DNA from 2 places in the Kutzneria sp. NPDC051319 genome. Region 1 is predicted to be linked to the other one. Evidence: riboswitches for the same ligand, from Rfam matches in the RefSeq annotation. Region 1 holds a riboswitch; the other holds the start of a gene.

What was found. Region 1 has a riboswitch for thiamine pyrophosphate ahead of thiC (phosphomethylpyrimidine synthase ThiC). Riboswitches for the same ligand answer to the same signal wherever they lie in the genome.
Region 2: linked by a shared signal. The riboswitch ahead of AB0M73_RS41245 (thiamine ABC transporter substrate-binding protein) and the one ahead of thiC (phosphomethylpyrimidine synthase ThiC) in region 1 are both predicted to bind thiamine pyrophosphate.

The regions. Positions count from the first base shown of each region.
Region 1 is NZ_JBFBAM010000007.1:106,109-113,611, forward strand. It holds gene AB0M73_RS08995 (thiazole synthase) at 1-695, shown strand, start outside; gene AB0M73_RS09000 (MarR family transcriptional regulator) at 746-1,180, shown strand; gene AB0M73_RS09005 (NADP-dependent oxidoreductase) at 1,160-2,098, opposite strand; gene AB0M73_RS09010 (helix-turn-helix domain-containing protein) at 2,192-2,578, shown strand; gene thiD (bifunctional hydroxymethylpyrimidine kinase/phosphomethylpyrimidine kinase) at 2,649-3,476, opposite strand; gene thiC (phosphomethylpyrimidine synthase ThiC) at 3,473-5,137, opposite strand; TPP riboswitch at 5,130-5,260, opposite strand; gene AB0M73_RS09025 (hypothetical protein) at 5,329-5,961, shown strand; gene AB0M73_RS09030 (aldo/keto reductase) at 5,996-6,919, shown strand; gene AB0M73_RS09035 (quinone oxidoreductase) at 6,967-7,503, shown strand, end outside.
Region 2 is NZ_JBFBAM010000074.1:30,654-38,156, reverse strand. It holds gene AB0M73_RS41275 (hypothetical protein) at 1-417, opposite strand, end outside; gene AB0M73_RS41270 (GNAT family N-acetyltransferase) at 472-972, shown strand; gene AB0M73_RS41265 (Uma2 family endonuclease) at 953-1,534, opposite strand; gene AB0M73_RS41260 (hypothetical protein) at 1,587-1,808, opposite strand; gene AB0M73_RS41255 (general stress protein) at 2,385-2,873, shown strand; gene AB0M73_RS41250 (4a-hydroxytetrahydrobiopterin dehydratase) at 2,858-3,163, opposite strand; TPP riboswitch at 3,209-3,320, shown strand; gene AB0M73_RS41245 (thiamine ABC transporter substrate-binding protein) at 3,349-4,395, shown strand; gene AB0M73_RS41240 (iron ABC transporter permease) at 4,371-5,948, shown strand; gene AB0M73_RS41235 (ABC transporter ATP-binding protein) at 5,948-6,982, shown strand; gene AB0M73_RS41230 (NB-ARC domain-containing protein) at 7,214-7,503, shown strand, end outside.

The sequences.
Region 1 (7,503 bases):
GCGGCGCGGCCAACCTGGCCGTGCTGGAACGGGCGCTGCTGGCCGCCGGCACCGAGCTGACCACCGTCGCCATGCGGCGGATGGACGCCGCCGGCGGCACGGGCGTGCTGGACCTGTTGCGCCGCCTGGGAATTGAGCCGCTGCCGAACACCGCGGGCTGCCGGACGGCGGCGGAGGCGGTGCTCACGGCCCGGCTGGCCCGGGAGGCCCTGGAGACCAACTGGGTGAAGCTGGAGGTCGTCGCCGACGACCGGACCCTGCTGCCGGACTCCGTGGAGCTGCTCGACGCCGCCCAGCAGTTGGTCGACGACGGCTTCGTGGTGCTGCCCTACACCAACGACGACCCGGTGCTGGCGCTGCGGCTGGAGGAGGTGGGCTGCGCCGCCGTGATGCCGCTGGGTTCCCCCATCGGCACCGGTCTCGGCATCCGCAACCCGCACAACATCGAGCTGATCGTCTCCCGTGCGAGCGTGCCGGTGATCCTCGACGCCGGCATCGGCACCGCCTCCGACGCCGCCCAGGCCATGGAGCTGGGCTGCTCGGCCGTGCTGCTGGCCACCGCCGTCACCCGTGCGCAGGACCCGGAGCGCATGGCGGCGGCGATGCGTGGGGCAGTGGAAGCAGGCCGTTCGGCCCTACTTGCGGGGAGAATTCCGCAACGCTTCTGGGCGCAGGCCTCCTCCCCGGCTCGTTGAGTCATCATGAACGAGAGGTGCCACCAACCCGAGGAGTGAGTGTCGTGGCGATGTCGACGACGACGGCTACGGTCGACGAGACCACGCGGCTGTACCTGGCGGTCGGCCGGTTGTCCCGGATCCTGCGCCGCAGCGGGTCCCCCGGCCTCGGCCAGGGCTCGATCTCGGCCCTGGCCACGCTGGCCTACAAGGGGCCGATGCGGCTGGGCGACCTGGCCGCGCGGGAGGGGGTGGCCCCGCCGACGCTGTCCCGGATCATCGCCGCGCTGGTGGAGTCCGGCTACGTGATGCGGGAGGCCGACCCGCAGGACGGCCGCGCGTCGCTGGTGCGGGCCACGCCGGAGGGCGAGCGGATCATGGCCGGGGTCCGCTCCGAGCGGCTGCACGAGTTGCACAACCGCCTGGAGCGGCTGACCGAGGAGCAGCGGACCGCGCTGGCCGCCGCCGTGCCGGCGCTGGAGGCCCTAGTGTCCGAGGACGTCTAGCACCAGCTTGCCGGTGAGCTGGTTGGACGCGCCGATTTCGTGCGCCTTGCCGGCCTCGGCCAGCGGGAGCACCTGGTCGACGTGGACGGTCAGCTTGCCGTCGGCGATCAGGTCGAGCAGGGCCAGCAGACCGCGCTGGTCCGGCTCGACGAGGATGCCGGTGGCGCGGACGCCGAGCTCGGCGGCCTTGGCCGCCAGCGCGTCGTCGACGCCGCCGGGCACGGCGAACACGGTGCCGCCCGGCTTGAGCACGTCCGCGGAGCGCAGCGCGTTGTCGCCGCCGATCAGGTCGAACACCACGTCCACGTCCTTGGCGACCTGGGTGAAGTCGGTGGTGGTGTAGTCGATCGGCTCGTCGACGCCGATGCCCCGCAGGAAGTCGTGCTTGAGCGTGCGGGCCGTGCCGTAGACGTAGGCGCCGTGGGCCTTGGCGATCTGGACCGCCAGGTGGCCCACGCCGCCGGCCGCGGCGTGTACGAGCACCTTCTGCCCGGGCTGAACCTTGGCGTCGTCGACCAGCGCCTGCCACGCCGTCAGCCCGGCCAGGGGCAGCGCGGCGGCCTCGAAAACGCCGAGGTCGGCCGGCTTGCGCACGAAGTGCCGCGACGGGGCGACGACGTACTCGCCGTAGCCGCCGGCCTGCTTCGGGAACAGCGGCATGCCCAGCACCTCGTCGCCCGGCTTGAGCCAGCTGACCCCGAAGCCGACGCGTTCGACCGTGCCGGCGACGTCCCAGCCCAGCACGAACGGCGGCGTGCCGAGGAACACGCCGTGCTCGCGGGTCTTCCAGTCCACCGGGTTCACGCCCGCCGCGTGCACCCGCACCTCGATCTCCGTCGGCCCCGGCTCGGGTCGCTCGACCTCGACCACCTTGAGCACGTCCGGTCCGCCCAGCTCGGTCTGGCGCACGACTCGCATCTTCGTTCCCTTCCCATCCAATGGTGACTACGTCATCTTGGGATAGGTGGTACACATCCGCCAGTACGCACTAATTTGTAAAGTAGGTACCTGATGGAAACCGCCTGGGACCCGTATCTGCTGGCCTGCCCGTGCCGGGACGTGCTGGACCTGGTGGCCAACAAGTGGACCGCGCTGATGGTCGGCAAGCTGGCCCAGCGTCCGCACCGGTTCGGCGAGCTGCGCCGCGAGGTGGCCGGCATCACGCCCAAGGTGCTCACCCAGAACCTGCGCAGCCTGGAGCGGGACGGCCTGGTCACGCGCAAGGTCTATCCGACAACGCCGCCGAGCGTGGAGTACGCGCTGACGCCGCTGGGCGAGAGCATCAGCGGCTACCTGATCGCGCTGAACAACTGGACCGCCGCCAACTTCGCCGAGATCAAACGAGCCCGCGAAGCCTACGACGCCGCCGCAGCCGCCCTACCCCAACCCATCACCTGACGTCAGGGCTTCAGAGTTCGGAAGGGACCATTCCTCTACTCGGAGTGGAGGAATGGTCCCTTCACGTCATCTAGAAGCGGTCGTCCGACAGACGCCAGAAGTTCGACACGGGACCGACGCCCGCGCCCAGGGGGTAGGCGTTCTTCACGGCCTGCACGATGAAGCGCTTGCCGAACTCGACGGCGGCCGGCATGGTCGCGCCCTTGGCCAGGGCCGAGGTGATCGACGAGGCCAGGGTGTCGCCGCTGCCGTGCGTGTCCTTGACGTCGAAGCGCGGCCCGGGCAGCTCGATCACGGCCACGCCGTCGTACAGGATGTCCACGCACTCCGGGTCGGCCCGCAGATGCCCGGCCTTGATCAGCACCCACTGCGGCCCGAAGTCGAACATGGCCTTGGCCGCGTCGAGCATCTGGTCCCGGCGCGTCACGTCGATGCCGGTCAGCAGCCGCACCTCGTCGAGATTCGGCGTGACGAGCGATGCTCGCGGAAACAGCAGATTCTTCAGCCCCGCCAAAGCATTGTCGTGCAGCAGCTGGTCGCCGTGCATGGACGCCGACACCGGGTCGACCACGAACGGGACCTTCCGCGCCCGCCCGATGCCCACGTTGTCGCACGCCGCGGCGACCGCCTCGATGATCGCCGCCGACGCCAGCATGCCGGTTTTTGCCGCCGTGACACCGATATCGGTGACCACCGCCTCGATCTGCGCGGCCACCACCTCGGGCGGGATCTCGTGGAAACCCGAGACCCCGACCGAGTTCTGCACGGTGACCGCGGTGACCGCGGTGGTGGCGTGCACGCCGCAGGCGAAGAACGTGCGGCAGTCGGCGTGCACCCCCGCCCCACCGCCGGAATCGGTGCCGGCGATGGTCAAAGCCCGCGGGGGAGTCGAGTTCACGACTCCACTACCGGTAGGTAGACCTGCTTGCCGTGCGCCGAGAACTCCTGCGACATCTCCGCCATTCCCGCCTCGATCGCTTCCACAGAGGACAAGTTGTGCTCCTCAGCGTACTTGCGCACGTCCTGGGTGATGCGCATCGAGCAGAACTTGGGCCCGCACATGGAGCAGAAGTGCGCGGTCTTGGCGGCTTCGACCGGCAGCGTCTCGTCGTGGTAGGACCGCGCGGTGTCGGGGTCGAGCGACAGGTTGAACTGGTCGGTCCAGCGGAACTCGAAGCGGGCCTTGGACAGCGCGTCGTCCCGCTCCTGGGCCTTGGGGTGCCCCTTGGCCAGGTCGGCCGAATGCGCGGCGATCTTGTACGTGATCACGCCGACCTTCACGTCGTCCCGGTTGGGCAGGCCGAGGTGCTCCTTGGGTGTGACATAGCAGAGCATCGCGGTGCCGGCCCAGGCGATCTGGGCGGCCCCGATGGCCGAGGTGATGTGGTCGTAGGCCGGCGCGATGTCGGTGGCCAGCGGGCCGAGCGTGTAGAACGGCGCCTCGCCGCAGAGCTCCTCCTCCAGCCGCACGTTCTCCACGATCTTGTGCATCGGCACGTGGCCGGGGCCCTCGATCATCACCTGCACGTCCTTCGCGCGGGCGATGTGCGTGAGCTCGCCGAGGGTGCGCAGCTCGGCGAACTGGGCGGCGTCGTTGGCGTCCGCGATGGACCCCGGGCGCAGCCCGTCGCCCAGCGAGAAGGTGACGTCATAGGCCCGCAGGATGTCGCAGAGTTCCTCGAAGTTGGTGTAGAGGAAGCTCTCCTGGTGGTGCGCGAGGCACCAGGCGGCCATGATCGAGCCGCCGCGGGACACGATGCCGGTGACCCGCTTGGCGGTCAGCGGCACGTACCGCAGCAGCACGCCGGCGTGCACGGTCATGTAGTCGACGCCCTGCTCGCACTGCTCGATCACGGTGTCCCGGTAGATCTCCCAGGACAGCTCGGTCGGATCCCCGTTCACCTTCTCCAGCGCCTGGTAGATCGGGACGGTGCCGACCGGGACCGGCGAGTTGCGCAGGATCCACTCCCGCGTCTCGTGGATCCGCTTGCCGGTGGACAGGTCCATGATGGTGTCGGCGCCCCAGCGGGCGGCCCACACCATCTTGTCCACCTCCTCCTCGATGGACGAGGAGACGGCCGAGTTGCCCATGTTGGCGTTGATCTTGACCAGGAACTTCTTGCCGATGATGGCCGGCTCGGACTCGGGATGGTTGCGGTTGACCGGGATCACGGCCCGGCCGATGGCGACCTCGCTGCGCACGAACTCGGGGTCGACGCCCTCGCGGGCGGCGCAGTAGGCCATCTCCTTGGTGATGATGCCGGCCTTGGCGTAGGCCAGCTGCGTCACCGCGCCGTTGACCGGCTCACGCTCGGCCACCCACGGCTCCCGCAGCTTGGACAGTCCACTCTGGACGTCGATCACCGCGGAGTCGTCGGTGTACGGGCCGGAGGTGTCGTACAGGTCAAGGTGTTCGCCGTTGGTGAGCTCCACGCGGCGCATGGGCACCCGGACCCCATCGAATCCAACACCGTTCGGGCCGTCCACGTAGACCTTGTGAGAACCCTGGATGGGACCGGTGGTCACGGTCGGCCGGACACGGTCGTCAAGGGACGTCATGGCGATTCCTCCCTACGCTGGCATTACCCAGTACAGGTTCAGGCGGTCGGCGGCACCGGATCGAAAAGTCGATCCAGCCGCCCTCTCAGCCCGCTTGTGGCGCGAGCTCCCGCGGTGTGTTCAGTTGTCGGCTCCCGACGCTAGCGAATGCGGCCGCTTCCTGCCAGCCTCGCTTCGCGTACCTTGTGCCGGTGGCAGACGATCAACCGTTTCCACCCGGCGCTCGACGGGCGGTCCGACCGACGACGGTCATCGACTGCCCGGCCTGCGGCGAGTTGGCCGGCCGCGGCTATCCCTCGTGCCTGGTGTGCGCGGAACTGGTCGACCAGTTCTGGACGCTGGACTGGCGGCCCCTGGTCGAGGTCTCCGGCATCCCGGAGCTGGAGCTGGCCGAGCTGGTGCTGCTGGAGGACGTCGGCAAGCTGCCGTGGACCTGCACCGACGTGGCCATGACGCTGACGCGCTGCCCGGCCTGCGGCGCGGAACTGGGCACCGGCGACCTGCCCTGCCTGCGCTGCCGGGTGGCCGACGAGAACCGCTGGGCCTGGGACCACATGGGCTATCCGGCCCGGATGACCGGCAACGAGCACGCCATGCGGGTGGCCCGGATGGTGCTGCGCTCGCCGCACCGGCAGCGCCAGACGGTGGTCCAGGGCTGGCGGCTGACCATGCCGTTCCTGCTGCTCGGGGAGCTGCCGACGACTTCGCAGGCCCAGCGGATCCGGGCCCATGTGCTGGCCGAGCGGTACGACGAGCTGGTGCGCTGCCGGTCGCTGCGCGAGCTGGCCGGGCTGCCCAGCGTGCCCTGGCGAAAAGAAGTTTGACCTGGAGTGCGCTCCAGCTAGTTGGATCGGCTCCATGGCGAACATGGGCATCGGGACCTGGGCGATGGGCGGCCCGTTCTTCGACGGCACGCAGGCGGTCGGCTGGGGGCCGACGGACGACGAGGAGTCGGCGCGGGCGCTGCGGCGGGCGGTGGAGCTGGGGGTGACCCTGTTCGACACCGCCGACGTGTACGGCACCGGGCACGCCGAGGAGCTGCTGGGCCAGGTGTTCGCCGGCCGGCGGGACGAGATCCGCATCGCCACCAAGTGGGGCAACGTGTTCGACCCCGCCACCCGGCAGATGACCGGCGGCGACGGCTCCGTGGCCTACATGCGCAAGGCGTTGACGGAGTCGCTGCGTCGGCTGCGCACCGACCACGTGGACATCTACCAGCTGCACCTAGGCGACCTGCCGTTCGATCAGGCCGCGGAGCTGCGCGATGCCCTCGACGACCTGGTCCTGGAGGGGCTGATCAGGGCGTACGGGTGGAGCACGGACGACCCCGAGCGGGCCAAGGCGTTCGGCTCGTACGTGCAGGCGGAGATGAACGTGCTGCACGACCGGCCGGACATGTATCCGGTGCTGGAGGATCACGACCTGACGATGCTGTGCCGAGGCCCGCTGGCGATGGGGCTGCTGACCGGCCGCGACTGGGCCTCGGCGTCCTTGCCGGACGACGACGTGCGGAACAAGGTGCCGGGTTGGATGCAGTTCTTCCGTGACGGCAAGCCGACGCCCGCGTTCGTCGAGCGGGTGGAGGCCGTCCGCGAGGTGCTGACCTCGGGCGGCCGCACGCTGACGCAGGGCGCGCTGGCGTGGATCTGGGCGCGGTGTGACCGGGCCGTGCCGATCCCCGGCTGCCGCACGGTGGCCCAGGTCGAGGAGAACGTAGGCGCGCTGGAGTTCGGGCCGTTGAAGCCGGACGAGCTGGCCGAGGTGCAGCGCCTGCTGGGCTGAGTTTTCTGTACTTGCTGGTCCATTTTTTGCCGCCTAAGTTCGATGGCATGCGAACAATTCACATCGACCGCCACGGCGGTCCCGAGGTGCTGGCCTGGACCGAGCGGCCCGATCCGACGCCCGGTCCGGGCCAGGCGGTCGTCCGCCCTTCGGCCATTGGCGTGAACTACATGGACATCGGGGCCCGGGAGACCGGCATGGGTGGCTGGGGCGCCCCGGTCACGCTGGGCGTCGAGGGCGCGGGCCGGATCGTGAGCGTCGGCGACGGTGTCGAGGACCTGGCCGTCGGCGACCGGGTGGCCTGGTTCTACGTGCCCGGCAGCTACGCCGAGCTCGTGCTCGCGCCGGCCGAGTCGCTGGTCAAGCTGCCCGACGACATCGACGACGAGACCGCGGCGGCGGTGATGATGCAGGGGCTGACCGCCAACCACTTCACCACCGAGACGTACGCGATCAAGCCCGGTGACACCGCCGTCGTGCACGCGGCGGCCGGTGGCGTCGGGCTGATGCTGACCCAGATGATCAAGGCCCGCGGCGGCACGTCCATCGGCCTGGTGTCCCGCCCGGAGAAGGTCGCCGCGGCT
Region 2 (7,503 bases), on a different contig from region 1:
CAGAGCGCCGTCGCCGTGTTTGCGGATCAGCGCGATTCGGCCGTTCAAACCGGCCGCAGCCATCGTGTCCAGTTCGTTCGCGGTCACCGTCGGCACGCTGCCGGCCAGATCCCAGGTGCCGTCCACGTGCCGGATGTAGTGCCGCAGCGTCGTCGAGGTGTGGAAGAACAGGTGCTCTTCGCCCTTGATGATCACCGAGGTGGGCTCGCCGACCGGGGCGGCGTCCAGGTGCCCGAACCGCTGCCAGTTGCCGTTCGCGTACCGGATCGTGTGGGCCAGGGTGTTCCCCTCCACCGCCACCAGCTGCGCGTCGCCCGCCGTGCTCGGCGTCGCTTGCGCCGCCGGCACCATGCTCACCGCCAGCACCGCCGCCATCGTCAGCGCCGACACCAGCCTGCTGTTCGCTCGTCTCCCCATCGGGGCAACGTATCGGGGTGGAACGTCCCTGCGGTCCCGTTTACCGTTTCGCGCGTGCTCATCCGTGACGCCGTCGAGCCCGACTGGCCCCTGGTCTACCCGTTCTTCGCCCAGATCGTCGCCGAGGGCCGGACCTACGCCTTCCCCGAGGACCTCACGCTCGACCAGGCCCGCGGCTGGTGGATGGAATCCCCGCCCGGCCGGACCGTCGTCGCCGTCGACGGTCCCACCATCCTCGGCTCCGCCAAGATCGGGCCCAACCGGCCCGGCCGCGGCTCCCACGTCGCTACGGCCAGCTTCATGGTCGACCCAAGCCACCGCTCCCACGGCGTCGGCCGCGCCCTCGGCCTCCACGTCATCGACTGGGCCCGCTCCGCCGGCTATCGCAGCATCCAGTTCAACGCCGTCGTCGAGACCAACACCAGCGCCGTCACCCTCTGGCACTCCCTCGGCTTCCGCACCATCGGCACGGTCCCCGAGGCCTTCGACCACCCCGACCACGGCCTGGTCGGCCTCCACGTGATGTGGCTGGACCTCAGCGCTTCTTCGGGTTGAACATCGCCGCGAGGTCGATGTCGATGGGGAACGGCACCGGACGCTCCAGGCGACCACGGAAGATGCCGGCCGGGACATATGTGCTGGTCGGCCGGTCCAGCTCGTAGACGTGCACCACGGGTGCCCCGTCTTCCTCTTCGATGATCCAGAAGTGGGCGATGCCAGCTTCGGCGTACTTGCGAAGCATGACCGTGCGGTCCCGGTGCTCGGATTCCGGGGAGACCACTTCGACAGCGAGCACCACATCGCTGGGAGCGAACCAGGTTCGGTTGAAGTCGATCGGCGCCACTGTCGCGAGAATGTCGGGCTCCGGCCGGTTGCGCTCGTCGAGCCGGACCGTCATCTCGGGAACTACGTAAATGCCGTCCGGAGCCTGGCTGGCAAGGGTGTTCGTGAAAACAGTAATGACGATGGCACGCCAGTACCGCCGCGGCGACACCATGAAGACAAGGGCTCCGTCGATCAGTTCCGTGTGCCTGGGAGCCCCCGGCAGGTGGTCCAGGTCGTCCGCGAACCAGCCCTCGGCGCGGGGAGGGCGCATCCAGTCCGGCAGAGCGGTCATGACCCAGCGGTAGCCGGTGTGTCGGGGCTCAGGGAGCCCCGACACAGGTGGCTCACTGCTCGGAGTGGCGGTGCCGAGCGGCGTAGATGATCACGCCGAAGGCGGCGGTGAGGATGAACAGGCCGGCGGCGCCGGCGAAGATCAGGTCGCCGTTGCCCTGATCGGGCTGGGCGGTGACCCGCGGGTTGGGTGAGGCGGCCTGGGCCTGCACGGCGAACAGGACGGCGAGAACGACGGCGGCGGCGCTGGCGGTTGCGGTGCGAACGAACTTCATCACTTCTGATCCCCTTGAACGGCTTCACTACCAACGACGCACGGGGAGGGGCGATCGTTGCCCGGGTCGCGCAGGTCACAACCCGATGGGGTGAGAGGGCGGGACGGGACTCCCGAGGGTCTGTCGGAAAACAGGTTCGGGCGGGACACGTCGGGGCCTGGGGGAGGGGTGTCGCTGGGCTCTGTGGGGGCGTGCTGGAAGGCGGCTTTCGGTGTGCCGCCGGGCGGGACATGGTGGGGCGCGCGGGTGGAGGTGTTGCTGGGGTGTGCTGGAAGGCGGCCTTCGGTGTGCCGCGGGGCGGGAGACAACGGGGCGCGCCGGTGGAGGCGTGCTGGAAGGCGGCCTTCGGTGTGCCGCCGGGCGGGAGACAGCGGGGCGTGCGGGTGGAGGTGGCGCTGGGGTGTGTCGGAAAGCGGGTTTCGGTGTGACGGTGGGCGGGACTCGCGGGGGTGCATGTTGCGGTTGGGCGGGACTTGCGGGGCGCAGTCTGAGATTCGGCTGTGGAGTTCGGGGGAGGGGCACAAGGGGGGTGGGGGCGGCGTTGAAGCAGGTGTAAGGCCGACAAGGAGGGCCAAGATGACTACAGCATTCGCGAACAACAACGGGCCGGCGTCGGCGCTGCCCACTCCGCCCACCGGCTGGCCGATCGGGTCGTACGACACCTACGAGCAGGCGCAGCGGGCGGTGGACTTCCTTGCGGACCGGGACTTTCCGGTGCAGGACATCACCATCGTCGGCGTGGAGCCGATGCTGGTCGAGCGCGTGGCGGGGCGGCTGAGCTGGGGACGGGTGCTGGGCGCGGCGGCGGCCTCGGGCGCGTGGTTCGGCCTGTTCGTGGGCATCCTGCTGTCGCTGTTCACGGCGGGCGGGGGCTGGCTGGTGATCGCGCTGGGCCTGCTGGCCGGCGTGGGATCGAGCATGATCTTCGCGGCGATCAGCTACGCCTCGACGAGGGGCAAGCGGGACTTCGTGTCGCAGAGCCAGCTGGTGGCCCGCCGCTACGACGTGCTGTGCCAGCCGCGCAACGCGGAGGCGGGCCGCAACCTGCTCTACTCGCTCGGCTGACCGAGCAGCTCCAGCACATTGTCGATCTCGCCGGCGAGTGTCACGTCCAAGGCCGTGATGCCGCCGGCGCTGTGCGTCGAGCATCGAAACGTCAGGGTCCGCCAGCGGATGTCGATGTCGGGATGGTGGTTGTCGTTCTCGGCGATCTCGGCGACGCGGTTCACCGCCTGGATCGCCTCGGAGAAGCTGGCCAGTTCCGCGATGCGGACTATGGCCTCGCCGTCCTGGGTCCACTGGGACAGCCGCCCCAGCGCCTCGGTCACCTGGTCGTCACTGAGCAATTCCGCCATGCCCTCCATGGTGGTCCTGACCACGCCTGAACGCAGCGTAAGCTCCGGGTGAGCCACGGGAGTCCGGTACGCCGGGCTGAGAGGAGAGCGGGCGAGCTCTCGACCGTAAGCACCTGATCCGGGTCATGCCGGTGGAGGGAGGCACTACGGGCGACCTCGCGCGACGAGGTCACCTGGAGGAGAACTTGACCCGGACGGCACGGCTGGCCGCGCTGGCGCTGGCGGCGACGACACTCGCCGGCTGTTCGCTGGTCGGAGGCGGCGAACAGGCCCCGAGCGGACACACGGTGACGCTGGTCACCCACGACTCGTGGGCGGTCGACAAGGCACTGTGGGCGGATTTCCAGAAGACCTCGGGCATCACGGTGAAGGTCAGCACGAACGGCGACGCGGGCGCGCTGACCAACAAGCTGGTGCTGACCAAGGCCAACCCGATCGGCGACATCGCGTACGGCGTGGACAGCACCTTCGCGTCCAGGGCGCTGTCGGGCGGCGTCTTCGCCCCGTACAGCAGCCCGGACGCGGGCAAGGGCCCGCAGCGCTACCAGATCGACGACTCGCACCGGCTGACGGCGATCGACGTCGGCGACGTGTGCCTGAACGTGGACACGGGCTGGTACGCCCAGCACAACCTGCCGGCGCCGACCGGCTACGACGACCTGGTCGATCCCCGCTACAAGGGACAGACCGTGGTGGAGGACCCGTCGACCTCGTCGCCGGGCCTGGCCTTCCTGCTGGGCACGGTGAAGCAGTTCGGCGCGGACAAGTGGCCGGACTTCTGGACCAAGCTCAAGGCCAACGACGTGAAGGTCGACGCGGGCTGGGACGAGGCGTACACGCAGGACTTCTCGGGCTCGTCGGGCAAGGGCCCGCGCCCGGTGGTGGTGTCCTACGCGTCCTCGCCGGCCGACGAGATCGGCGACGACGGCAAGCCGCGGACCAAGGCCGTGTTGAACACCTGCTACCGCCAGGTCGAGTACGCGGGTGTGCTCAACGGCGCCAAGAACCCGGACGACGCCAAGAAGGTGTTGGACTTCCTGATCTCGCAGAAGTTCCAGGAGCAGGTGCCGGGCAGCATGTACGTCTACCCGTCGCGTGAGGGCGTTGCCCTGCCGGACGCCTGGAAGACGGCGGCCCCGCTGCCGGACGCGCCGGCGCAGCTGCCGGCCGACCAGGTGGACGCCAACCGGGAGAAGTGGGTCCAGCAGTGTCGAACGCTGCTCCAAGGCTAGTTCTGCTGCTGCTGGCCCTGGTTCCGGTCGGCTTCCTCGGCCTGTTCTTCGCCTGGCCGGTGGTGTCGATCGTCGGCATCGGCCTGGGCGGCAGCGGCGTCACGGAGGTGCTGACCAGCGGCGACACCTGGCGGCTGGTGGCGTTCACGCTCGGCCAGGCGGCCGCGGCGACGCTGGTGGCGGTGCTGATGGGCATGCCGCTGGCGTATGTGATGGCGCGCTGCAAGCTGCCGGGTGTCGGCCTGGTGCGCACGCTGATCCTGGTGCCGTTCGTGCTGCCGACGGTGGTGGTGGGCCTGGCGTTCCGGTCGCTGCTGCCGGACGGCGGCGTGCTGTCGATCGTGCTGGCCAACGCGTTTTTCAACGTCGCAGTGGTGGCCCGGACGGTGGGCGGGCTGTGGGCCCACACGGATCGGCGCGCGGAGGAGGCGGCCCGGTCGCTGGGGGCGTCGCGGTGGCGGGCGTTCACGTCGGTGGTCCTGCCGGCCATCGCGCCGGCCATCGGTTCGGCCGCGGCGGTGGTTTTTTTGTTCTGTGCCACCAGTTTCGGTGTGGTGCTGATGCTCGGCGGGGCGCGCTACCGGACGTTGGAAACCGAGATCTACCTCCGCACGGTCGACCTGTTCGATTTGCCCGGCGCGGCGGCGTTGTCGATCCTCCAGGTGGTCGCGGTGATCGCCGTCCTGCTGGTCGGCGCGTTCGCACGGCGACGCCGGGAGACGGCCTTGAAGTTGCGTGGCCGCACGGAGACGGCGAAAAGGCCGGTCGGTGCTGAATGGATCGTGGTGGCAGCGGCCGCAGTCGTCGTGATCGCCCTGCTGGTGCCGATCGTCGGCCTGATCGCACGGTCACTGACCACAATGGACGGTTGGCGCGCGCTGGCCGGCACCGGCGACGACGGCACGCTGGAGGTGTCGGCCTGGCAGGCGGCGTCGAACTCGATCCGCGCGGCGACCGACGCCACGATCCTGGCGATGCTGCTCGGTGTGACGGCGGCGGTGGTGCTCTCGCAGCTGCGCCGCGGCCGCGCGGTGCTCGGCGAGACGCTGGACCTGGCGCTGATGCTGCCGCTGGGGGTGTCGGCGGTGACGGTGGGCTTCGGCTACCTCGTCACGCTCGGCGATCTGCCCTTCGACCTGCGGACTTCGCCGCTGCTCGTGCCGTTCGCGCAGGCCCTGGTGATCACGCCGCTGATCGTGCGCACGGTCCTGCCGGTGTTGCGGGCGATCGACGAGCGGCTGCGGCAGGCCGCCGGCACCCTCGGCGCGGGGCCGTTCCGCGTGTGGCGCGAGGTCGATCTGGCGCTGGCCTGGCGGTCGCTGATCGCGGCGGCCGGGTTCGGGTACGTGGTCGCGTTGGGCGAGTTCGGCGCGACGAGTTTCCTGGCGCGCCCGGACGCGCCGACGCTGCCGGTGGCGATCGCACGGCTGATCTCCCGTCCCGGCGAGCTGAACAACGAGATGGCCTACGCGGCGTGCGTGGTGCTGATGCTGGTCACCGTGGTCGCCGTGGTGGCGATCGAACGTCTGACGCCGGCCGTTGGGGAGTTCTGATGGCACTGGAACTACAGGGTTTGTCCGTACGCTACGGCTCGTTCGCGGCAGTGTCCGATGTGGACCTGAGCGTGGCCGACGGCGAGGTGGTCGCGCTGCTGGGGCCGTCGGGCTGCGGCAAGTCGACGCTGCTGCGGGCCGTCGCCGGCCTGGAGCGGACCGCTGCGGGCTCGATCCGTTGGGACGGAACGGATCTGGCCGGCGTCGCGGTGCACCGGCGCGACTTCGGGCTGGTGTTCCAGGACGGACAGTTGTTCCCGCACCGGGATGTTGCCGCGAATGTCGCCTTCGGCATGCGCATGCACCACGTCGACAAGGCCGACCGCAGTGCCCGAGTCGACGAACTCCTCACACTGGTCGGCCTCGAAGGCTACGGCGAACGCCGCGTGACGGAGTTGTCCGGCGGCGAGCAGCAGCGAGTCGCCCTGGCCCGGGCCCTGGCCCCCAAGCCCCGCCTGCTGTTGCTAGACGAGCCGCTGTCCGCTTTGGACCGAGCGCTGCGCGAGCAGCTCGCCGTGGACCTGGCTGCCCTGCTGCGCGCCACCGGCACCACCGCGCTGGTCGTCACCCATGACCACGACGAGGCGTTCACGCTGGCCGACCGGGTCGCGCTGATGCAGGCCGGGCGGATTCGGCAGGTCGGGCCGCCGGACGAGGTGTGGCGGCACCCGGCCGATGACGTGGTGGCCGGTTTCCTCGGCTGCACCACGTTCGTGCCGGCCCGGGCCGACCGGGACCTGGTGACCAGCTCGCTCGGCGAGGTCGCGCTGCCGGGCTCCGGCGACGGAACTGTGCTGCTCGGCTTGCGCGCCAACGCTTTGCGCACCGATCCGGGCGGCTTCGTGCACGGCGAGGTGGTGCAGCGGCTGCACCGGCGCGATCACGCCCGGCTGCTGGTGCAACTCAGCGGCGACGGCGTGCCCAGCGGCCCGGTCGAGGCGGTGGCGCCGGTGGCCGGCGCGCCCGAGCCCGGCGACGCCATCCGGCTCGCCCTCGACGCGGACGGCATCGCGCTGACCGGACCGGCCGTGTGATTCGGGCCGGTTCGGTGCCGTAAATTCGCAAACCTTTTCTCCCTGATTTCCGGGGTTGGACGTCGACGATCGGTCCGGCCGAAGTTCGCTCGACCGTTTGTCGCGCGTTTTCGACTGGTCGTCGCAAAGGCCTACAGTCGCCCTCGGCGGCCGGTAGCGTCCGGATGTCCTTCGGATCTGGGGATGGGGAAGGAGCGGGCGTCGCCATTGTTCGGCGCCCGGGCGTGTCTGATGTCAAAAGAAATCGATGAGGTTCTCGGATCGGCGGTCGCCAATACCGTCGCCGCCGGTCTTTACGACAACGTGGTGCAGGCCGGGGAGATCAATGGCGGCGTGCACCTGCATCCACAGACCGCCAGCCGGCCGGCTCCGCCCGGCCACCTGCCGCCGCGGCCGCGCGCGTTCGCAGGTCGAGAGCGGGAAACGCGGCTGCTCACGGCGGCGCTGACCCGGTCGGGCATCGCGATGATCTGCGGCGCGGGCGGCATCGGGAAGACCTGGCTGGCGCTGGACTGGGCATA